Regions from separate parts of the Pseudomonas sp. FP2335 genome, predicted to be linked through region 1. Evidence: predicted binding sites of a transcription regulator. Region 1 holds the regulator's gene; each other region holds the start of a gene.
The links. Region 1 encodes FliA, which starts transcription of late flagellar genes. Its sites were predicted from a motif close to CTAAAGTTTNNNNNNNNNNNGCCGNTAA; they were not measured.
Positions count from the first base shown of each region.

Region 1 (8,007 bases):
CCTTGCCGCCACGGGACTTGCCCGAGGCTTCGCGTTCTTCCGGGGTTTCCACGCCGTGGTCGACGGCGTTGCGCACCAAGTGGACCAGCGGGTCGGCCAGGGCCTCGACAAGGTTTTTGTCGAGGTCGGTTTCTTCACCCACCAGTTCCAGGTTGATTTCTTTCTTGAGCTGGCGCGCGAGGTCGCGAACCAGGCGCGGGAAGCGGCCGAAGACTTTCTTGATCGGCTGCATCCGCGTTTTCATCACGGCGGTTTGCAGGTCGGCGGTGACCACGTCGAGGTTCGACACGGCCTTCTGCATGGCCTCGTCGCCGCTGTTCAGGCCCAGGCGCACCAGGCGGTTACGCACCAGCACCAGTTCGCCGACCATGTTCATGATGTCGTCCAGGCGTGCGGTATCAACCCGCACGGTGGTTTCGGCTTCACTGGCAGGTTTTTCAGCGCCAGCCGGTGCAGGTGCCGCGGCACGTGCAGGGGCGGCGGCGGCGGGCGCCGCAGCAGGCGCGGGAGCCGGTTTGGCGGCTGCCGGAGTCGCAGCTTTCGCCGCCGCTGCTGGCGCCGGCGTGGCGACCTTGGCCGTCGCGCCCACTTCGGTGAACTTGCCTTTGCCGTGCAGTTCGTCCAGCAACGACTCGAACTCGTGATCGGAGATCAGTCCATCGCCGGCAGGTGCGGCAGGGGCAGCAGGCGTGGCAGCCGCCGCGGTTGGTGCGGTGGCTGCGACGGCGGGCAAGGCGTCGGCCGCAAACGTGCCCTTGCCATGCAGCTGGTCGAGCAACGCTTCAAATTCGTCGTCGGTGATGTCGGTGCTGGTCGAGGCGGCTGGCGCTTCGGCAGGCGTTTCGGTCGGCGCGGCAGGTGCCACCGCGTCGGCGGCGAACTGGCCTTTGCCGTGCAGCTGGTCGAGCAGCGATTCGAATTCAGCGTCGGTAATGTCTTCACCCGTCGGCGCCGCAACGGGCGCTGCCGGAGCTTCAGCCTCGGCCTTGACCGCGCTGAGGGAGTTGAGCAGTTGCTCGAACTCGCTGTCGGTCACGTCCGCTTCGGGCTCTGCCACAGGTTCCGGCACAGCTTCAGCCACCGGTGCCGCCGACATGTCGGCAGGCTCGGCATAGCGCGCCAGGGCGGCCAGCAGTTCCGGCGTAGCTGCGGTGATCGGGGCACGTTCACGCACTTGGCTGAACATGCCGTTGACCGCATCCAGTGCTTCGAGAATCACGTCCATCAACTCCGAGTCGACGTGCCGCTCACCCTTGCGCAGGATGTCGAACACGTTCTCGGCGATGTGGCAGCACTCCACCAGCTCATGGAGCTGGAGGAAGCCGGCGCCCCCTTTTACAGTATGAAAACCGCGAAAAATTGCATTGAGCAGGTTCGCATCATCCGGTCGGCTTTCCAGCTCGACCAGTTGCTCGGACAACTGCTCTAAAATTTCGCCGGCCTCTACAAGGAAATCCTGAAGGATCTCTTCATCGGCGCCGAAGCTCATGTGGGTGCTCCTTAGAAGCCTAAACTGGATAACAGGTCATCGACATCATCTTGACCCGATACAACGTCTTCACGTTTATCGGCATGAATCTGCGGACCTTCACCCTTGGCGAGATGTTTTTGTGGATCTTTTTCCGAGAGGATCGCTTCGCGGTCATGTTCGATGCCGGCAAAACGGTCAACCTGGCCTGCCATGAGCACCAATTTGAGCAAATTGCTTTCCACTTCGGTGACCAATTGGGTCACACGCTTGATCACCTGACCGGTGAGGTCCTGGTAATCCTGGGCCAGCAGAATGTCATTGAGGTTGCTGGAAACCATGCGGTTTTCCTGCTCACTGCGTGACAGGAAACCTTCGACCCGACGTGCCAACTCACGAAACTCTTCGGCCCCGACTTCGCGGCGCATGAAGCGACCCCAGTCGTGGCTCAAGGCCTGGGCTTCGGTGGCCATGCCATTGACCAGAGGCGTGGCGTTTTCCACCAGGTCCATGGTGCGGTTGGCCGCTGCCTCAGTCAGCCTGACCACATAGGACAGGCGCTCGGTGGCATCGGTGATCTGCGAGATCTCTTCGGCCTGGGGCATGTGCGGGTCGATCTGGAAATTGACGATCGCACTATGCAGCTCACGCGTGAGCTTGCCCACTTCCTGGTACAGGCCGCGGTCACGGGTCTGGTTGAGCTCATGGATCAACTGCACCGCGTCGCCGAACTGGCCTCTCTCAAGGCAGTCGACCAACTGGTGAGCATGCTTTTTCAGGGTCGACTCGAAGTCTCCCTGTGATGTTTCTTTATGCTCCATAGCTCCCCCGCGATGGCATTAGCCGTGGATGCGTTCGAAGATTTTTTCGATCTTCTCTTTCAAGGCCAATGCAGTGAAAGGTTTGACCACGTAACCGTTTACCCCGGCTTGGGCGGCTTCGATGATCTGTTCACGCTTGGCTTCGGCGGTCACCATCAACACGGGCAGGCCGCGCAGCTTTTCGTCGGCACGCACGTGACGCAGCAGGTCGATACCGGTCATGCCCGGCATGTTCCAGTCGGTTACCAGAAAGTCGATGCTCCCGCTGTTGAGGATCGGAATCGCCGTAAGGCCGTCATCCGCCTCGACCGTGTTTGTGAACCCAAGGTCACGCAACAGGTTTTTAATGATCCGCCGCATCGTTGAGAAGTCATCAACGATGAGGATTTTCATGTTCTTGTCCAATTCGACCTCCAAGCAGTCTTAAACGCGCCCAGCACCTGGACGCGCCATTTCAATCAACAGGCGTTACACAAAAAGGACTGCCCAGGGCACCACGGCGCAAAACCGCAAAAGCGTCACGCCTTCACGGTCTCGTCTGCAGTGTCCCCACACTGCCTGTCAGCGCGCGCGCCACTCTCCCAACCGCCCCCGCAAGCGGGCTGCGCACTGGCTATGCAGCTGGCTGACACGCGATTCGCTGACCCCCAGGACCTCACCGATTTCCTTGAGGTTCAGCTCTTCGTCGTAGTACAGCGCCAACACCAGTCGCTCACGCTCCGGCAAATTGGCAATCGCGTCCGCCAACGCGCCCTGGAAGCGTTCATCCTCCAGGTCGCGCGACGGCTCAAGATGTGCACTCGCGCCGTCCTCGTGCAGCCCTTCGTGTTCGCCGTCCTGTAGCAGGTCGTCGAAGCTGAACAGGCGGCTGCCCAAGGTATCGTTCAAAATCCCGTAATAATCGTCGAGACTCAATTGGAGTTCGGCCGCAACTTCGTGATCTTTAGCGTCGCGACCGGTTTTTGCTTCAATTGCACGAATTGCGTCACTGACCATGCGCGTATTGCGGTGTACCGACCGCGGCGCCCAATCACCTTTACGCACCTCATCGAGCATCGCGCCACGGATACGGATGCCCGCGTACGTCTCGAAACTGGCACCCTTGCTCGCATCGTATTTGGTCGACACTTCAAGCAGGCCGATCATGCCGGCCTGGATCAAGTCTTCGACCTGCACACTCGCCGGCAGGCGCGCCAGCAGGTGATAGGCGATGCGCTTGACCAGCGGCGCATAGCGCTCGATCAATTCGCCCTGGCTGTCACGTGCCGACTTCTTGTAAAGGTTGTAGCCGCTGGATGTCATAGCACAGGTCCCGCGCTCGTCTGATGCACCAATCGCTCGACGAAAAACTCCAGATGCCCCCGGGGATTGGCGGGCAATGGCCAAGTATCGACCTTCTGAGCAATAGCCTTGAACGCCAGTGCGCACTTCGAACGAGGGAACGCTTCATAGACCGCACGCTGCTTTTGCACGGCCTTGCGCACGCACTCGTCATAGGGAACTGCGCCTACGTATTGTAAGGCGACATCAAGAAAGCGATCCGTGACCTTGGTCAACTTGGCGAACAGGTTGCGCCCTTCCTGCGGGCTCTGGGCCATGTTGGCCAGGACGCGGAAGCGGTTCATGCCGTAGTCACGGTTAAGCAATTTGATCAGGGCGTAGGCATCGGTGATCGAGGTGGGTTCATCGCAGACCACCAGCAAGACTTCCTGCGCGGCGCGCACGAAGCTGACCACCGACTCGCCGATCCCGGCGGCGGTGTCGATCACCAGCACGTCGAGGTTGTCGCCAATGTCGCTGAACGCCTGGATCAGGCCGGCATGCTGCGCCGGGCTCAGGTGCACCATGCTCTGGGTGCCGGAGGCAGCCGGTACGATGCGGATCCCGCCAGGCCCCTGGAGCAGCACATCACGCAGCTCGCAGCGGCCCTCGATCACATCGGCGAGGGTGTGTTTGGGCGTCAGCCCCAGCAGAACGTCGACGTTCGCCAGACCCAGGTCAGCATCCAGCAACATGACCCGACGGCCAAGCTCTGCCAGGGCCAGGGACAAATTCACTGACACGTTAGTTTTCCCGACGCCACCTTTGCCGCCGGTCACCGCGATCACCTGTACGGGATGCATGCTGCCCATTTTATTTCTTTACCTTGTCTTGCTTAGACGCAGGCTACATGGCTTGGCCGCGTGAATCGCTTGCAGACCAACGATGTAGATACATTTCACGGTGTTCGCCCTGCCCTCAACCCACCCGCTTTGCCGGGTTGTGGTAGAGGTCGGCGAACATATCGGCCATCGCTTCCTCGCTAGGCTCTTCTTGCATTTGCACGCTGACAGCGCGGCTGACCAACTGATGACGGCGCGGCAGATGCAAATCATCCGGGATCCGCGGCCCGTCGGTCAGGTAGGCGACCGGTAATTCATGGCTGATCGCCAGGCTCAATACTTCGCCCAGGCTCGCCGTCTCATCCAGTTTAGTCAGGATGCAGCCGGCCAGGCCGCAACGTTTGTAGCTGTGGTATGCAGCGGTAAGAACCTGTTTCTGGCTGGTGGTTGCAAGCACCAGGTAATTTTTCGACTTGATGCCACGCCCGGCCAGGCTTTCCAGTTGCATGCGCAGCGCCGGATCGCTGGCCTGCAGGCCGGCGGTGTCGATCAGCACCACGCGCTTGCGCAGCAGCGGATCGAGGGCGTTGGCCAGGGACTGGCCCGGGTCGACGTGGGTTACCGACACATTGAGGATACGGCCCAGGGTCTTGAGCTGCTCCTGGGCGCCGATGCGGTAGCTGTCCATGCTCACCAGCGCGATGTTGTGCGCGCCGTACTTGAGCACATAACGCGCGGCCAGCTTGGCCAGCGTGGTGGTCTTGCCCATGCCGGCAGGGCCGACCATGGCGATCACACCGCCCTCTTCCAGGGGCTCGATTTCCGGGGTGACGATCATCCGCGCCAGGTGCGCCAACAGCATGCGCCAGGCTTGGCGAGGTTCCTCGATTTCGGTGGTCAGTGCCAGCAGGTCGCGGGACAACGGGCCGGACAGGCCGATGCGTTGCAGGCGGCGCCACAGGTTGGCCTGGGCCGGCTTGCTGCCTTGCAACTGTGTCCACGCCAGGGAGCCCAGCTGCACTTCCAGCAGCTCACGCAGGCCATTGAGTTCAAAGCGCATCGAGTCGAACACACGCTGGTCGACTGCGCCCGCCGGTGGCGGCGCTGCAGGACGCGGTGGTTCGGTGAAGGTGGGCTCAACCAAGGGCTCCGCAGCGGTCAGCGGCAGGCCGGCGAACAACTGGCGATTGGTGGTGGCATCGCTGTCGCCGCGCATGCTCAGTTCGGCCTGGGCCGACACAATGCGCGAGGCGGTCTTGCGCAGCTCGTCTTCGAGTTCCATGTTCGGCACACGCGGCGCCAGCGCCGAAGGCGTGTAATCCAGGGCAGCCGTCAGCTCGACACCGCCGGCAATACGACGGTTACCGATAATCGCGGCATCGGCGCCCAGCTCATCACGCACCAGTTTCATGGCCTGACGCATATCGGCGGCGAAAAAACGCTTCACTTGCATAACCCACTACCTCAGCCGTTGGGCCCTACTGTCGCGACGATAGTCACTTGCTTGTTGTCAGGAATTTCCTGATAAGCCAAAACGTGCAAATTCGGAACTGCCAGGCGTCCAAACCGCGACAACATCGCCCGGACGGGGCCGGCCACCAGCAGAATCACCGGATGGCCCTGCATTTCCTGGCGTTGTGCGGCGTCGATCAACGAACGCTGCAGTTTTTCAGCCATGCTTGGCTCCAGCAGAACGCCCTCTTCCTGGCCTTGTCCTGCCTTCTGAATACTATTGAGCAATATTTGTTCCAACCTTGGCTCCAAGGTGATCACAGGCAGCTCAGACTCAGTCCCTACAATGCTTTGCACGATGGCGCGAGACAATCCGACACGCACCGCCGCCACCAGCGCGGCGGTATCTTGACTCTTGGCGGCATTGTTGGCGACGGCCTCGGCGATGCTGCGAATGTCGCGCACCGGCACCTGTTCGGCCAGCAGCGCCTGCAACACCTTGAGCAACTGCGACAGCGACAGCACGCCCGGCACCAGCTCTTCTGCGAGTTTTGGCGAAGCCTTGGCCAGCAAACCCATCAATTGCTGGACTTCCTCGTGGCCGATCAGCTCGTGGGAGTGCTTGTACAAGATCTGGTTGAGGTGGGTGGCGACCACGGTGCTGGCGTCAACCACGGTGTAGCCCAGGGACTGCGCCTGGCTGCGTTGGCTGATTTCGATCCACACCGCTTCCAGGCCAAAAGCCGGATCTTTGGCGGTAATGCCGTTGAGGCTGCCGAATACCTGGCCGGGGTTGATCGCCAACTCGCGGTCCGGGTAGATCTCGGCTTCGGCGAGGATCACGCCCATCAGGGTCAGGCGGTAGGCACTGGGGGCCAGGTCGAGGTTGTCGCGGATGTGCACGGTGGGCATCAGGAAGCCCAGGTCCTGGGACAATTTTTTGCGCACGCCCTTGATCCGCGCCAGCAGCTGGCCGCCCTGGTTGCGGTCCACCAGCGGGATCAGGCGGTAGCCGACTTCCAGGCCGATCATGTCGATCGGGGTCACGTCGTCCCAGCCCAGCTCCTTGGTTTCCGAGGCGCGGGCCGGGGACGGCAGCAGTTCCTGCTGGCGCGCCACCTCTTGCAGGGCCTGGACCTTGACCGCGTTTTGCTTTCTCCAGAACAGGTACGCCGCGCCGCCTGCCAGGGCCGCCATGCTCAGGAACGATACGTGGGGCATGCCCGGCACGATGCCCATGATCGCCATGATGCCCGCCGCCACGGCCAGGGCCTTGGGCGAGGCAAACATCTGCCGGCTGATCTGCTTGCCCATGTCTTCGGAGCCCGAGGCACGGGTCACCATGATCGCGGCAGCTGTGGATAACAACAGTGATGGCAATTGCGCCACTAAACCGTCACCGATGGTCAGCAAGGCGTACACCTTGCCCGCATCGCCGAAGGTCATGCCGTGCTGGAAGATACCGACGGCCATGCCACCGATCAGGTTGATGAACAGAATCAGCAGGCCGGCGATGGCGTCACCGCGCACGAACTTGCTGGCACCGTCCATGGAACCGTAGAACTCGGCTTCCTGGGCGACTTCCAGGCGGCGAGTCTTGGCTTGGTTCTGGTCGATCAGGCCGGCGTTGAGGTCGGCGTCGATCGCCATCTGCTTGCCGGGCATCGCATCGAGGGTGAACCGTGCGCTCACCTCGGAAATCCGCCCGGCACCCTTGGTCACCACGACGAAGTTGATGATCATCAGGATCGCGAACACCACGATACCGACCACGTAGTTACCGCCGATCACCACCTCACCAAAGGCCTGGATCACCTTGCCGGCGGCGGCGTGGCCGTCCTGGCCGTGAAGCATCACCACGCGGGTCGACGCCACGTTGAGCGCCAGGCGCAACAGGGTTGCCACCAGCAGGATCGTCGGGAATACCGCGAAATCCAACGGTCGCAGCGCGTATACGCAGACCAGCAGGACTACGACGGACAGGGCGATGTTGAAGGTGAAGAACACGTCCAGCAGGAACGGCGGCATCGGCAACATCATCATTGCCAGCATCACCAGTAGCAGCAACGGCACACCCAGATTGCCCCGCGACAGGTCAGTCAGGGTGCCACGGGCCGTGCTGAACATTTGAGAGCGATCTACCACCGGTATTCCTCGTGTTCCT
Region 1 is NZ_CP117437.1:4,257,126-4,265,132, forward strand. Features, by position in the region: gene PSH81_RS19045 (chemotaxis protein CheA) at 1-1,489, opposite strand, end outside; gene PSH81_RS19050 (protein phosphatase CheZ) at 1,501-2,289, opposite strand; gene PSH81_RS19055 (chemotaxis response regulator CheY) at 2,308-2,682, opposite strand; gene fliA (RNA polymerase sigma factor FliA) at 2,851-3,591, opposite strand; gene fleN (flagellar synthesis regulator FleN) at 3,588-4,421, opposite strand; gene flhF (flagellar biosynthesis protein FlhF) at 4,528-5,844, opposite strand; gene flhA (flagellar biosynthesis protein FlhA) at 5,856-7,970, opposite strand.

Region 2 (8,007 bases), 2.4 Mb from region 1:
ATGTAGATCATCTCGCGCAGGGTGCCGGCCAGCGGCATGTGCACGCGGTGGTAGTCCTTCGGCGACAGATAGACCGTCGCGAAGTCGCCGCCCATGAACGGTGCCGCCACGGCGGAATCACCCCCCAGCAACTCCAGCACGCTGAAGCTGTGGCCCTTGGCCTGGAACACACGACCATGCTCGATCGGGCCCAACTGGCTGACGGCGCCATCGGCCGGGCTGAGTACCGCGCCTGGGGTTTGATCCAGCGGGCGCGCGCCGTCTTTCAGGGCGCGGGTGAAGAAGGCGTTGAAGTGCTCATAGGCGGTCACGTCTTCTACCAGGGCCTGGGACATGTCCACTTGATAGCGCTTGGCGAACCAGCTGGTGAACGCGTTCTTGAACCAGCGCACGCGGCACTCGGCAATGCAGCCGGCCAAGCGCGAGAGCAAGTGGTGCGGCAGCAAGTACTGGCTGAGGATAAACAACTGCTTTTTCATTTACTGTCCTTAAACCTTAAATCTCAACGGGGGTGTCGGGGTGGTTGCCCCATTCGCCCCAGGAACCGGCATAACCTTTGACTCGCGGATAACCGAGCGCCTTGGCCACCAGATAGGTGAAGCTAGAGCGGTGGTGAGTCTGGCAGTGGGTGATGATTTCTTTGTCGCGGGTCAGCCCGAGGTTTTCGAGGATCTGCGGCATGTCGCGGCGGATGCGCAGGTTGCGCGCAGGGTCCATGCCGGCGGTCCATTCGAAGTTCACGGCGCCGGGGATGTGCCCACCTTTGGCGGCGAGGACTTTCTCGCCGGAATACTCCAGCGGGCCGCGTGCATCCCAGATGCCCAGGTCGGCAGCGCCGAGGCGGCTTTGCAGGTATTCGCGGGTGGCGGTGGGGCCGTCGTGCAGCGTCAGGCTGACCGGGCCGCCCACGGGTGCGGGCACCTCGGTGGAGACGGGGTGTTGGCCTTCCAGCCAGGCCAGCAGGCCGCCGTCGAGGTAGTGATACTTCTGGTGGCCGATCACGTCGAGCATCCAGATGAAGCGGCCGGCCCAGCCACCGCCTTCGTCGTCGTAGACCACGTAGGTCGCGTCCGGGGTGTGACCCAGTTCGCCGAAGAGTTTTTCCAGGTCTGCCTTGTTGGGCAGCAACCCCGGTGCAGGCGCCTGGCCCAGTTGGGTGCGCTTGGGGTCAACGAAATGCGCGCCGGGGATATGCCCCTGGGCGTAGCGGGCGGCACTGGTGAGGTCGACCAGTATCAGGTGTTCGGCATCGAGGCGACCTTGCAGGTCGCTGGATTCGATCACCAGCGGCAAGCCAGAGAAGTCAGGCATGTGAGGTCTCCTGGGCACAAATGTTGGCGATAAAGGACCGCGATTGTAGCGCAAGCATCAGGCGCTGCGGTTGGTAAAGCAGTGCAGGGCTTTCTCGATGCATTGGGCGGTTTTGCCGAAGGCTTGCACGGTGGTTTCCGAGAACGGCCCGCCGCCCTGGTCGGCCACCATCAGCATCACCACCTTGCCGTTGCAGCTCAGGGAGCGCAGCAGCAGGTGCTCGCCGTTGAACAGGCGACGCAGGATCGGCGGCAACAAGGCCGAGAACTGCGCGTGGTTGTCCGGGTTGAGGCGCACCTGGGCGGATTTTTCCAGCAGGCGCTGCAGTAACGTGCTGTTGGTTACATCAAGGCTCAGGTTGGCGGCGTCCTTTGGCAGGCCGTCGGCCTGGTGCACACGCAAGGTGCTTTGGGCACGGTCGGTCATCAGCAGCATGACCCGTTGCATGCCGCTGGCCACCAGTGCCTCTTTGGCGCAGGTGGTCAGGTGCATGGCGTTGGCGAAGCGGCTCGGTTCCACCAGCAACTCGGTGCAGCGGCTGCGCCACAGGGCCAGTGCTTCGGCGGTGGGCGGTGGGGCCGGCAGCAGGCCGCGATGGATTTTTTGCACATGCCACGGCCAGATCAGCGACAGCGCCGGGTGCCAGAGATCGGGCATCAAGGTGCTGCGGGCGCTGGTCACGGCTTGCTGGTGCACCTGTTGCTGCACATCGCCCAGCGGCTGTTGCAGGTACAGGGCGGTGAGGTATTGCCAGCGCTCGGTGTGCGGGCAAGTCCAGGATTCCTGGGCCGACATCGCCAGGCCATTGGCCAGCAGCACGGTATTGGCCGGCTGGTTCAGCCAGCGTCGCAGGTTGGGTTCGGCGTCGAGCAATTGCTGGTGGCGCAGCGCGTCGTCCTCGCGGGCGATGCGCAGGGCCTTGACCAGCAAGCGCTGCTCTTTGAGCAGCAGGTTGTAGCCCTGGGACACCCAGATCGGCAGGTGCCAGGTTTCGGTCAAGCCCAGGCACAGGTCGAGCAGGCGCACGCCGAACAGTTCCTGTTCGACCTGGCGCGCGGACTGGCCTTTGTGGATCACCCGCAGCTCCCATTCTTCAAGGAGCTTGGGGTAGGCGACGGCCATCGGCCACAGCGGCGACAGGAACAACAGGCTGCCCCAGTGGATGTCCTGCCACAACCGCGCCAGGCGGCTGGCGAACAAGCCGTTGGCCTGCTGCGAGGCGTGCTGGCTGACCAGCAACAGTTGGCGCAAGGCCACCGGGATTTCCTGGGCCGGCACCGACGGTAGGCGCGCCAGTAGCTCTTCAGCGCGCTTGAGGCCGAGGCGGTTGAGCGCCACTTCGAGGTTTTCCGCCGGTTCCGTGAAGCTGCCATGGGTATGGCTGTTGGCCTCGCGAATCACGCTGAGCACCAGCGCCGGGCTGTTTTGCATCAGCTCGGCAATATCGCGCAACGAACTGCGGTTATCGCGGATGGCTTTGCACACGCGCTCGTGACTGGCCTGGGGGACGGGCAGCAGCACATCGTCCAGGCGCTTGATCCAAGCGGCGAGAGAATTGGGTTTTGCAGTTGGGACTGTCGTTTCATTAGCCATGATTGGGGCGCGATCATCACTTGCGGTCAACACGCCCGGAGCGGGCCGAACTGGCTTTTCGCCTTAACGGGCTATAGTCTGGCGCAGTTTTGCCGATAAGTAGAACAAGAGTTTTTCAGTTCCACCAAATATGTCCATGAACCCGACGGCGCAAGTACTCATCCCCTATGGCTAAAATTATCGGCATCATCGTCGTCTTCGCAAGCGTGCTCGGTGGGTACGTCCTGTCCCACGGTAAAATTGCCGCGCTGATCCAACCCTTCGAGGTGATGATTATCGGTGGCGCCGCACTGGGCGCATTCCTGCAGGCGAACCCCGGCTACATGACCATGCACGTGGTCAAGAAATCCCTGGCGATGTTCGGTTCGCGCTTTACCCACACCTTCTATCTTGAAGTGCTGGGCCTGGTGTATGAGATCCTCAACAAGAGCCGCCGCGAAGGCATGATGGCCATCGAGGCCGACATCGAAGACGCTGCCGCCAGCCCGATTTTCGCCAAGTACCCGGCGGTGCTCAAAGACGAGCGCATGACCGCCTACATCTGCGATTACCTGCGCATCATGTCCTCCGGCAACATGGCCCCCCATGAGCTGGAAGGCTTGTTCGACATGGAGTTGTTCAGCCTCAAGGAAGAACTGGAGCATCCGTCCCACGCCGTGACCGGCATCGCCGACGGCATGCCCGGCTTCGGTATCGTTGCGGCGGTACTCGGTATCGTGGTGACCATGGCTTCCCTGGGCGAAGGCGACCAGGCAGCCATCGGCATGCACGTAGGTGCGGCGCTGGTGGGTACGTTCTTCGGTATCCTCGCGGCCTACGGCTTCTTCGGCCCGCTGGCCACGTCCCTGGCCCACGATGCCAAGGAAGAAATCAACCTGTACGAATCGATCAAGGCCAGCCTGGTAGCGTCCGCTTCCGGCATGCCGCCATCGCTGGCGGTGGAGTTCGGTCGTAAAGTGTTGTACCCGAAACATCGCCCAAGCTTCGCCGAGCTGGAACAAGCGGTTCGCGGTCGCTAAGCCATGGAAAACAACCAGCCGATAATCATCAAGCGCGTCAAGCGCTTCGCTGCGGGGCACCATGGCGGTGCCTGGAAAATCGCCTTCGCCGACTTTGCCACGGCGATGATGGCGTTCTTCCTGGTGCTGTGGCTGATGTCCACCGCCACGCCGGAACAGAAGATCGCCATCGCCGGTTACTTCAAGGACCCGATCGGCTTCTCGGAAAGCGGCACGCCTTTCGTGATCGACCTGGGCGGCTCGCCGCAGTTGGCGCCGGAGCGCACCATCAACCCGGAGGTCAAGACCGAAGCGCCGCAGGAACATATCCCGATCGAGCGCGACACCGTCGAAGCCATGGCCGAGCAGGTCGAGCAGGAACGCCTGGAACTGTTGCTGCAAGAGTTGCAGACCAAGGTCGAGGAGAACCCACAACTGCTGAAGTTCAAGGATCAGATCTCGTTTGAGATCACCCCGGACGGCCTGCGCATCCAGATCACCGACGCGGCCAACCGGCCGATGTTCGACTCCGGCAGCGCGCGCCTGAAGCCTTACTTCGAAGACATCCTGCTGGCCATGGCCGACACCATCAAGGCGGTGCCGAACAAGATCAGTATCAGCGGCCACACCGACGCCAAGCCGTACGCGGGCCAAGGCGACTTCGGCAACTGGGAACTCTCCGCCAACCGCGCCAACGCCGCCCGCCGCGCGCTGGTGGCCGGCAGCTACCCGGACCCGCAAGTGGCGCGCGTGGTGGGCTTTGCCTCCTCGCAGCTGTTTGATCCCAAAGACCCGTTCAACCCGATCAACCGGCGGATCGACATCGTCGTGCTGACCAAAAAGGCCCAGCGTGCGATTGAAGGTGATCAACCCAAACCGGCGCCGACCTCAGGTGCGGGTGCGCCCGGTGAAGTACCGGCCGACCCGAACGCCATCCCGCCAGGGCAGGAGCCGTTGCCGGCCCATGAGCTGCGGCAGAAGCTGAACCTGTTTGACGATGGTGGGGTGAAAGATCCTACGGTGCCTAAAGCTGGTTCTTAAGCTGCACACGCAAAAAGGCCGCGATGATCGCGGCCTTTTTGTTCCTGCCCTGTGGCGCAGCTTTCTGTGGTGCGCAGCAGTCACCGACTTTTTAGGGGTGCTGCGCACCCCAGCGCAAGCAAGGGTCAGTAACTGCTTTCAGGAAGACTCGCAATAATCGACCGATAGCTGTTCATCCGCTGCTGTTGCACGCGTCCATCTTCCAGCGCCTTGAGCAACGCACAGCCCGGCTCGCGGTCGTGTTTGCAATCGCGGAAGCGGCAAGTGCCGATGAGGTCGTTGAACTCGATGAAGCCCGCTTCCACATCGCTGCGGCTGACGTGGCCGAGGCCGAATTCGCGGATACCCGGGGAGTCGATCAGTTCGCCGCCGCCGGGGAAGTGGAACAACCGCGCGGTGGTGGTGGTGTGGGTGCCCTGCCCGGACAGTTCCGACAACGGGCCTACACGGGTTTCGACTTCCGGCAGCAGGCTGTTGACCAGCGAGGATTTACCCACGCCCGATTGGCCGACAAACACGCTGATGCGTCCATCCAACTGCTGTTGCAGTTGCTCCATGCCGTTGCCGTGGTGCGCCGACACTTCCAGCACCGGGTAACCCAGGGTGCGGTAGACCGCCAGCAGCGCATTGAGCGCCGGGGCGTTCTGCTCGTCGATCAGGTCGAATTTGTTCAGCAGCAGCAGCGGGCGGATGCCGGCGTGCTCGGCTGCCACCAGGTAGCGGTCGATCAGGTTGGCGTGGGGCTCGGGCAGCGGCGCAAACACGATCACGATCATGTCGACGTTGGCCGCCACCGGCTTGAGCTGGCCGCGACTGTCCGGGCGGCGCAGTTCAGTGGTGCGCGGCAACTGGGCGACGATCACGCCGATGCCCTGGTTGCCGGCACGCCATACCACCTTGTCGCCGGTGACCAGCGCAGGCAGGTTGGCGCGCAGGTGGCAACGGAACACCTGGCCTGTGAGTTCGCCTTCCAGCGCCTCGACTTCGACCTGCACACCAAAGTGCGCGATCACCAGGCCCGTTTGCTCGGGGCCCAGGTCGCCGCCCTCGAGCGCTTCCACGGCGGAGGATTCACGTTTGGCGGCGCGAGCAGCGCGTTCACCTTGAATCTTTTCGATGCGCCAGTTTTGGCGACGATTGAGCTGGCGTTTGGCCATTGGTGTTCCGTGTCGATAATGCAAAGGTTGGGTAAAACGGTCGCGAGTCTAGCACGGCCCCGCCTGCTAAACTGCGCAGCTACGCCAAGGTGCCAAGAGAATAGAGCCATGCAAAACCCACAGAACCTGATTTGGATCGATCTGGAAATGACCGGTCTGAACCCCGACACCGACGTCATCATCGAGATGGCCACCATTGTCACCGACAGCAACCTCAATACCCTGGCCGAAGGTCCGGTGATCGCTATCCATCACAGCGACGCCGTGCTGGCCACCATGGACGAATGGAACACCCGCACCCACGGCAACTCCGGCCTGACCCAGCGCGTGCGCGACAGCCGCATCAGCATGGCCGAAGCCGAAGCCGAGACCATCGCGTTCCTGGAAAAGTGGGTGCCCAAGGGCAAGTCGCCGATCTGCGGCAATAGCATCTGCCAGGACCGCCGCTTCCTCTATACCCACATGAAGGGGCTGGAGAGCTACTTCCACTACCGCAACCTGGATGTGTCCACCTTGAAAGAGCTGGCCGCGCGTTGGGCGCCGGAAGTCAAAGACAGCTTCCATAAAGGCAGCACCCATCTGGCGCTGGATGATATTCGCGAGTCGATCGCCGAGTTGCAGCATTACCGCAAGCATTTCATCAAGGCTTGAGCCAACCCCTGCGATGAGCGCCTATCTCTTTCTGTCGTGAGCGGGCTTGCCCCGCGCTGGGGCACGAAGCGCCCCCAATGCAGCCAACATACTCGTCCAAGCAGGTATCATTGCCTGCTTTGGGGCCGCTGCGCGCCCCAGCGCGGGGCAAGCCCGCTCACTACAACACCGCAAGGATCGCCATCATGTTGTTGATGCTCTACCTCATCGCCATCACCGCCGAAGCCATGACTGGCGCCCTGTCCGCCGGGCGGCGCGGTATGGACTGGTTTGGTGTGGTGTTGATCGCCTGCGTGACGGCGCTGGGCGGCGGTTCGGTACGTGACGTGCTGCTGGGGCATTACCCGCTGACCTGGGTCAAACACCCGGAATACCTGGTGCTGACCTCGGTGGCGGCGCTGGTGACGATCTTTATCGCGCCGTTGATGCGCCATCTGCGCTCGCTGTTCCTGGCGCTGGATGCCGTGGGGCTGGTGGCGTTCACCTTGATCGGTTGCATGACCGCCCTGGAAATGGGGCATGGCATGCTGGTGGCGTCGGTCAGTGGCGTGATCACCGGCGTGTTCGGCGGCATCCTGCGGGACATTTTCTGCAACGACATCCCGCTGATCTTTCGGCGTGAGCTGTACGCCAGCGTGTCGTTCCTCGCCGCCTGGTTCTACCTGCTGTGTCTGTATCTGGAGCTGCCCAGCGAACAGGCGATTCTGCTGACTTTGTTCAGCGGTTTTCTCTTACGCCTGCTGGCGATCCGTTTTCACTGGGAAATGCCCAAGTTCGTCTATAACGACGACGTCCACTAGCCGCGCGTGGCGTGCTGCTTCAGCGCCCATTCCACATGCTCGCGCACCAGCTCTGAGGGGTCGTCCCGCCGTGCCTTCAAGGCTTCCAGCACGGGGATGCTCGATGGCGCATTGCCCAGGCCCACCGCCAGGTTGCGCAACCAGCGCTCGTACCCGGCGCGGCGCAGGGGCGAACCTTCGGTGCTGCTGAGGAATTTGTCCTCGTCCCACATAAACAGTTCGGCCAACTCGGCATTGTCCAGGTTGTGGCGAGGCTTGAAATCGCTTTCGCCGGTGGCGCGGGCGAAACGATTCCACGGGCACACGATCTGACAGTCATCGCAGCCAAATACCCGGTTGCCGATCAACGGTCGCAAGTCTTCCGGGATTGCGTTCTTCAGTTCGATGGTCAGGTAGGAAATGCAGCGCCGGGCATCCAGCACATAGGGGCCGACGAAGGCATTGGTGGGGCAGATG
Region 2 is NZ_CP117437.1:601,885-609,891, forward strand. Features, by position in the region: gene asd (archaetidylserine decarboxylase) at 1-479, opposite strand, end outside; gene PSH81_RS02545 (rhodanese-like domain-containing protein) at 496-1,311, opposite strand; gene PSH81_RS02550 (HDOD domain-containing protein) at 1,369-2,904, opposite strand; gene motA (flagellar motor stator protein MotA) at 3,072-3,923, shown strand; gene motB (flagellar motor protein MotB) at 3,927-4,943, shown strand; gene rsgA (small ribosomal subunit biogenesis GTPase RsgA) at 5,069-6,100, opposite strand; gene orn (oligoribonuclease) at 6,209-6,751, shown strand; gene PSH81_RS02575 (trimeric intracellular cation channel family protein) at 6,934-7,551, shown strand; gene queG (tRNA epoxyqueuosine(34) reductase QueG) at 7,548-8,007, opposite strand, start outside.
Region 2: the regulator FliA is predicted to act here: its motif matches at 2,976-3,003, upstream of motA (flagellar motor stator protein MotA).

Region 3 (8,007 bases), 1.5 Mb from region 1:
ACAATAGATAGCCTGCTTTCTTTTGTGCCAAAGCCTTGCCATGATGCCCTCACCGCCTCCCGCGAATGAGTGCTCATGTCTGCCGCCGCCCCCAGCTCCCTGTCGATTACCCTGCAGATTGTCTCCATCGTCTTCTATACCTTCATTGCCTTCATCTGCATCGGCCTGCCGATTGCGGTGATTCCGGGCTATGTGCATGAGCAACTGGGGTTCAGCGCGGTGGTGGCCGGGATCACCATCGGTTCGCAATACCTGGCGACCCTGCTCAGTCGGCCGATGGCCGGGCGCATGTCGGACAACGTCGGCACCAAGCGTGCGATTGTGCTGGGGTTGGTGGGGATTCTGGTCAGCGGCGTGCTGACATTGCTGGCGACACTGCTCGAAAGCCTGCCCGAGTTGAGCCTGGGCATCCTGATCGCCGGGCGTTTGTTGCTCGGTGTGGCCCAGGGCCTGATCGGCGTGGGCACCATCAGTTGGTGCATGGGCCAGGTCGGCGCCGAGCACACGGCACGCTCGATCTCCTGGAACGGGATCGCGTCCTACGGCGCCATCGCCATCGGTGCACCACTGGGCGTAGTGGTGGTCGCCGAATACGGCTACACCAGCCTCGGCATTGCACTGTCGGTGCTGGCGGCGCTGGGCTTGCTGCTGATCCGCAATAAGCCCTCGGTGCCGGTGGTGCGCGGCGAGCGGCTGCCGTTTTGGGCGGTGTTCGGGCGTATCGCACCGTTTGGTGCCAGCCTGTGCCTGGCGTCGATCGGCTATGGCACCCTGACGACCTTTATTACCCTGTACTACCTCAATCGCGGCTGGGCCGGTGCGGCGTACTGCCTGACGGTGTTCGGCGTGTGTTTTATCCTGGCGCGGATGGTGTTTATCTCCGCCATCAGCCGTTTTGGCGGCTTCCGCGCGGCGATTGCCTGCATGACCATCGAAACCCTCGGCCTGACGCTGCTGTGGCTGGCGCCGTCCACCGGCGTGGCGTTGATTGGCGCCGGGCTGACCGGTTTCGGCTTGTCGCTGGTATACCCAGCGCTTGGCGTAGAAGCCATCAAGCAAGTACCCAACAGCAGCCGGGGCGCGGGGCTGAGTGCGTTCGCGGTGTTCTTCGACCTGGCCCTGGCGATTGCCGGGCCGTTGATGGGCTTTGTTGCGTTGAACCTGGGTTACGGCTGGATCTTCTTCTGCGCGGCGTTGCTGTCGGTCAGCGCACTGGGCCTGACCCTGCTGCTCAAACGTCGCGCTTACTGATCAGCGGTCTGCAACCCGGCGCGGGTCGATTGCCCCAGGGTATGGGTGAAGAAACGCCCCGCCTCGGAAATCAGGTTGCGATGGATGCCTTCACGGTCGACGCCATCGGCATCGGTGCAGATCGCCGGCATCGCCAATAGTTGATCGCTGTCGCACGGGGCCATGAAGACGAAGTGCCCCGCCCCCGCCAACAGCTTGAAGTTCGGCGGTTGCGGCAACTTGCGTGCGAGGGCGGCGGCATTCTTGTCCACGGCCACCAACTTATCGCCGTCACCGCTGTAGAGCAGCACCGGCACATGCACGTCGGCCAGGGTCTGGCGACCAAACATCAGGCTCAGCGGCGCCATCAGCATCAGCGCGTGGATGCGCGGGTCGGCTTGCGGTTGCAGGTCGTCGCGATCGACCACCAGCTCACCCTTGGTAGTGCAGGCATCGCGGTCTTCCGGACGCTCCTGGCAATAACGGCGCAAGCGGTCGAAATCCGGCTTGGCCCCTGCCAGGATCAGCGCAGTCTCGCCACCGGCCGAATAGCCGATGACCCCAACTTGATCAATATTGACGAACGGCGACAGCATCGGGTCGCCGAGGGTGGCGGTGATCGCTTCGGAAATCTGGATCGGCCGCCCATACAGGTTGCTCAGGGTGCCCAGTCGACTGTGATCCTTGTAGTTGTCGCCAGGGTGCAACACCGCCACCACCACAAAGCCCTTGCGCGCCAGGGACGTGGCCAGGTCATGCAGGGCCAGCGGCGTGCCGGTATTGCCGTGGGACAGCATCAGCATCGGAAAGCGGCCGATGGCGACCTTGGCGTCCTCACCCGCCGTGACTTGGTAGGCGCCCAGGTGCGTGGTGTGCTCGACGTCGGTGGACGGGTAAAAGGCGATGGCTTTCATCGGCTGCAAATCCAGCGGGTCGAGAAAGGTCATGCGATGGAAGCCCACACTCCAATGCGGGTGCGGCGCAGGCGCGGCATGCACTGAAACCAGGCCGCCGAGCAGGGAAAGAACCAAAACAGCACAAAGACGCATCATGGGGATGTCCACCTTTGTTGCGTAAGAACCGACATGTCGAATTAAAAGTCCAGGGCACTGAACCCGAGCTTGCATAACCTGGGCCATATTAAAAAGACAGCGGGTAAACGAAAAAACTCCGTACTCCGGTCGCGTATTGAGGCGAACAGAATACAGAGTTTAGGCGCCCGTTTTCAGATTGAAACGGGGAACGGCGATGTTTTACACAACCCTTACGCGGCGGCGAACAATTGTTCGTTGATGAGTGCGTTGGCGTCGCTCAGGGACTTGTTGCGCACCTCATCACCGTAGGCCAGGCCTTGGGCGCGCACGAACTCGATGTCGGTGATGCCCAGGAAGCCAAACACCAGCTTCAGGTAGTCTTCATGGCCGACGTTGCTCGCCTGGCCGGCGTGCAGGCCACCGGCGGTGGAGACGATGATCAGTTTCTTGCCGCCGCACAGGCCTTCAGGGCCGGCTTCGGTGTAACGAAAGGTCTGGCCAGCCACCGCGATGCGGTCAATCCAGGCTTTCAGTTGGGATGGCACCGAGAAGTTGTACATCGGCGCACCGATCACCACCGCGTCTGCGGCGATGAATTCAGCCAGGGACGAAGCGCTCAGCTCGGCTTCGTGCTGTTGAACGGCATCACGCAATTCGGCAGCAGTACCCAGCGCCCCCAGGGTCAGGCCGGAAAAGTGGCTGATGGCCTCGCTCGCCAGATCGCGATAGGTCACTTCCACGCCCGGCTCGGCGGCTTGCCAGGCCTTGACCACGGCAGCGCTGAGCTGACGGGATGCCGAGTTGTCGCCGAGGATGCTGGAATCGATGTGCAACAGTTTCATGGGGGATCTCCGAGTAGGATCGTCAGTGGCGATCAGATGGTGATGATGCTACGCATGAAACCAATAGCCGATAAGCCCGCTGAAATGCGATAGTTTGTCCCACTGACAGGACAATAGGTTGACCATGCAAGACCTCAACGACCTCTACTACTTCGCCAAAGTCGTCGAAGCCGGCGGCTTCGCGGCTGCCGGCCGGCTACTGGGGATTCCCAAGTCGCGGCTGTCACGACGTATTGCCGAGCTGGAGGAACGCCTCGGCGCCCGCTTGCTGCAACGCACCACGCGGCAACTGACCCTGACCGCCGTCGGCGAACGCTACCTGCGCCATTGCCAAGCCATGTTGCTCGAAGCCGAGATGGCCGACGAAGCCGTGGCCAGCATGTCCAGCGAAGCCCGTGGACGGCTGCGGGTCAGTTGTCCGGTGGGCATGGCCCAGCACATCCTGCCGGAGCTGGTCGCCGGATTTCTGGCCGCCCATCCCCATGTGCAACTGGAAATGACCCTGGTCAACCGACGTGTCGACCTGGTGGCCGAGGGCATCGACGTGGCCCTGCGCGTACGCGAGCTGGGCGATGAAGACCCACTACTGGTGACCAAGCGCCTGCGTCAGGCCCAGACGGTGCTGGTGGCCAGCCCCGCCTTTGTGCAAGGCAAGCGCATCGACTCGCTCGACGACCTCAAGCAACTGCCTATCCTCGGCGCGCTGGAGCCGGACCGCATGGTCCATCAGCGCATCCTCGACCCCCAGGGCAACCCCCACGAACTGGTGATGGAAGCGCGCCTGGGCATCGACGATTTCATCGTGCGCAAGGCCAGCGCGATCATGGGCCTGGGGTTCACCGTGCTGCCGATGATGTATTGCGAAGAAGAACTGGCCAGCGGCCGCCTGGTGCAATTGCTGCCGCAGTGGTCGTTGCCGGGCGGCTGGTTGCAGGCCGTATACCCACACCGACGCGGCGTGTTGCCGGCGATCCGGGCGTGGATCGACTACCTGGAAGAAGGCTTCAAAAGCTGCGGAGACCGTCTGTTATGAAGATCAGCGAAGAACAAGTCGCCACATTCTGCCTGAGCCTGCCCGGCGCGCGGGAAGACTACAAATGGGGCGGCGTGCGCGTGTTTTCGATTGCCGGCAACAAGATGTTCGCCCTGCAAAACCTGCGCGGTGATTCGCTGGCATTCAAGGTCGACAAGGATCTGTTCCTCGGCCACGTCGACCGCCCAGGCATCCACCCGGCGCCCTACCTGGCCCGCGCGCAGTGGATCATCATGAACACGCCCTACCCGCTGGGCGCCGAGGAACTGCGCAGCTTGTTGCGGCGCTCCCACCAACTGGTGGTGAGCAAACTGCCCAAGCGCACGCAGATCGGCTTGCGTTTAGAGGACTGAAAGAAAGGTGCCGCCCAGGAACAACTGGTCCAGCCAGAACACCTGATGCAGCAGCACAATCGCCCAGAACAGCACCTGATAAGACACCTTGCGCGTCTTGTGCCGCAACACCTGCTGGGCGATCAACGCCCCCGGCCAACCGCCTGCCAGCTCGACGGCGTGCAGGATGTTCTCCGGGGTGCGCCAGCCGTTGGTTTGCGCCTGGCGCTTATCGCGCCAGTACAGCAAGAACGCCAGCACGCTGACCACGGCGTAGGCCACCAGCGGCAGCACCGTCTCGCCGCGCCACCACAGCAGCACCGAGCCCAGCAGCGGCGCAGCGCACAGCAACAGAAAAATCGCCGCCTTCAGGCGCGGGTACTGGATGCTCATGGTTTGACGGCAGACCAGTCGATCCAACCGAACTGCCAGGTCGCCAGGATCAGCAGGCCAAACGCGATCCGATACCAGGCAAACGCCGCGTAGCTGTGGCTGGCGATGAACTTGAGCAACGCCTTGACCGCAATCATCGCGAAGATGAACGAGGTGACAAAGCCGATGGCAAACACCGGCAAGTCATCGGGCTGGAACAGGTGACGGTACTTGTAGCCCGAATACACTGCCGCACCGACCATGGTCGGCATCGCCAGGAAGAACGAGAACTCGGTGGCGGTCTTGCGCGACAGGCCGAACAACAGGCCGCCGATAATGGTCGCGCCGGAACGCGAAGTACCCGGGATCATCGCCAGGCACTGGGCCAGGCCGACCTTGATCGCGTCTTTCCAGGTGATGTCATCGACGCTCTGGGCATGCACCGCGTGTTGACGCTGTTCAGCCCACAACATGATCACGCCGCCCACCACCAACGCGGCGGCCACGGTGATCGGGTTGAACAGGTAGTGTTTGATCAAGTCGGCAAAAATCACGCCCAACACCACTGCCGGCAACACCGCGATGATCAGGTTCACCGTGAACCGCTGCGCCTTGCGCTGGGTCGGCAGGCCGATGACCACGTCGAGGATCTTGCGTCGGAACTCCCAGACCACGGCCAGGATCGCGCCCAGTTGAATGATGATATTGAACGCTTCAAAGCGCTCACCGCCGAAACCGATCAAATCGGCGACGATGATCTGGTGGCCGGTACTGGAGATCGGCAAGAACTCCGTCAGCCCCTCCACCACGCCAAGAATCAATGCCTGTATGGCGGTCCAAAAATCCATGCTTCCCCCAAAAGGTCATGCGCGTGGCATGCCTCGTTAGTCTTTTTTAATTGGTTCACTGACGCTGGGCGTTTGAAAAAACCCGTGAAAAATCAGGCAGTACTCAGGTTTTCCGATTACCGGCCGAAAGCCTATCAGACAAGGCGTAAAAGTCGATGCAACGCCCACAATTATAAAAAGCCCGGAGTGACAGGACGATGAACAGTTTGCGCAATATGTCGATCAGCCGCCGCCTCTGGCTGATCCTGATAGTCGCCGTGCTGATGCTGCTGGCCTTGGGTTTACTGATGCTCAAGCAAATTCATGGCGAGCTCTACCAGGCCAAGCGCCAGCAGACCGAGCACGTGGTGCAGACCGCCAGCGGCATCCTGACGTTTTATCACGGCCTCGAAACCAGCGGCGTCATGACCCGCGAAGCCGCCCAGAAGCAAGCCCTGAGCGCGGTGCGCGGGTTGCGCTACGACCATGACGACTATTTCTGGATCAACGACCTCACGCCCGTGATGATCATGCACCCGGCCAACCCCAAGCTTGACGGCCAGAACCTCTCGGCGATCCGTGACCCAGACGGTTTTGCGGTGTTCAACGAATTCGTGGCCCTGGCCAAGGCCAAGGGTGCCGGCATCGTCAACTACCGCTGGCCGAAACCGGGCGCCGATGCACCGGTGGCCAAGACCTCGTACATCCAACTGTTCCAACCCTGGGGCTGGATCATCGGCTCCGGCGTCTACGTGGACGATGTGCAGTCCGAGTTCTCCGCCCAGGTGTGGAAAGCCTCGGCCATTGGTTTGATCATCGCGCTGGTGATGACCCTACTGGTGGTGTTGATCGCGCGCAGCATCGTGCGCCCGTTGCAGGCAGCAGTGGACGCCATGGGCAATATCGCCAGTGGTGAAAGCGACCTGACCCACAACCTCGACACCCACGGCCGCGACGAAGTGACCCAACTGTCCCAGCACTTCAACAGCTTCACCGCCAAATTGCGCGACGTGGTCGGCCAGTTGCAGGTGTGCGCCAACGCCCTCGGCCAATCGTCTACCGAGCTGGGCAACAACGCGAGCCAGGCCCACGACCGCAGCCAGCAGCAATCGCAGCAGATGGAATTGGTCGCCACCGCGATCAACGAAGTCACCTACGGCGTGCAGGACGTGGCCAAGAACGCCGAACACGCCGCCAGTGAAATGCGCGATGCCCAGGCCCAGGCCCAGCAAGGCCAGGTCAATATCGACGGCAGCTTGCAACAGATCGACCAGCTCTCCGGCACCATCAGCCAGGCGGTCGAGGTGATGCGTACCCTGTCCGCCGAAAGCACCCAGATCGGCAGCGTGCTCGAAGTGATCCGTTCCATCGCCGACCAGACCAACCTGCTCGCACTCAACGCCGCCATCGAGGCCGCACGGGCCGGCGAACAAGGCCGTGGCTTTGCCGTGGTCGCCGATGAAGTGCGCCTGCTGGCCCAGCGCACGCAAAAATCCACCGCCGAGATCCAGGGCATGATCGAACGCCTGCAAGGCCACTCGGAAGCGGCGGTCAAGGTGATCAGCGAGAGTCACAATGCCTCGCAACTGACCATCGAACAAGCCGGCCAGGCCGGCGCCAGCCTCACCGCCATCGGCCAGGCCCTGCACAACCTCAACGGCCTGAACGCGTCGATTGCCAGCGCCACCCTGCAACAGGCGCATGTGGTAGAGGACATCAACCAGAACGTCACCCAGGCGGCGGGCTTGTCCCACAGCACCGCCATCGCCGCCGAACAGTCGAGTGCCGCCAGCACCCACCTGCGCGGCCTGAGCGAACAACTCAACACCCTGCTGCGCCAATTCAAAATCTAACCCCAGGACGGGGTTTGTAGTGAGCGGGCTTGCCCCGCGCCTGGGGGCGACGCAGCCCTAAACCCAGGTACCACGGTGTATCAGTAAGACCGCGGGGCCTGGATTTGGGGCGGCTTCGCCCCCCAGCGCGGGGCAAGCCCGCTCACTACAAGGTTAATTCCTACGCGAAACTTCTTTCGTTACAATCACCGCCCCTTTCCACACTCCCAAGGAACCGCCATGTCCGGGCTTGAACTGTTCGCCGCCGCCCTGGGGGTGATCGCTGTCTGGCTGACGGTTAAACAGAACCCCTGGTGCTGGCCCATCGGCCTGATCATGGTGTTGCTCTACACCTGGGTGTTCTACGACGTAAAACTCTATTCCGACATGCTGCTGCAAGTGGTCTACGCCGTCCTGCAACTGTACGGCTGGTGGCAGTGGACCCGCGCCGGCGAGGTCAAGCAAGGCCGCCAGGTCACCAGCCTCGGCGGGCCAGCCATCATCG
Region 3 is NZ_CP117437.1:2,716,287-2,724,293, reverse strand. Features, by position in the region: gene PSH81_RS12085 (MFS transporter) at 76-1,251, shown strand; gene PSH81_RS12080 (dienelactone hydrolase) at 1,245-2,282, opposite strand; gene PSH81_RS12075 (FMN-dependent NADH-azoreductase) at 2,495-3,106, opposite strand; gene PSH81_RS12070 (LysR substrate-binding domain-containing protein) at 3,231-4,139, shown strand; gene PSH81_RS12065 (MmcQ/YjbR family DNA-binding protein) at 4,136-4,492, shown strand; gene PSH81_RS12060 (DUF1294 domain-containing protein) at 4,481-4,864, opposite strand; gene PSH81_RS12055 (undecaprenyl-diphosphate phosphatase) at 4,861-5,691, opposite strand; gene PSH81_RS12050 (methyl-accepting chemotaxis protein) at 5,889-7,523, shown strand; gene pnuC (nicotinamide riboside transporter PnuC) at 7,743-8,007, shown strand, end outside.
Region 3: the regulator FliA is predicted to act here: its motif matches at 5,794-5,821, upstream of PSH81_RS12050 (methyl-accepting chemotaxis protein).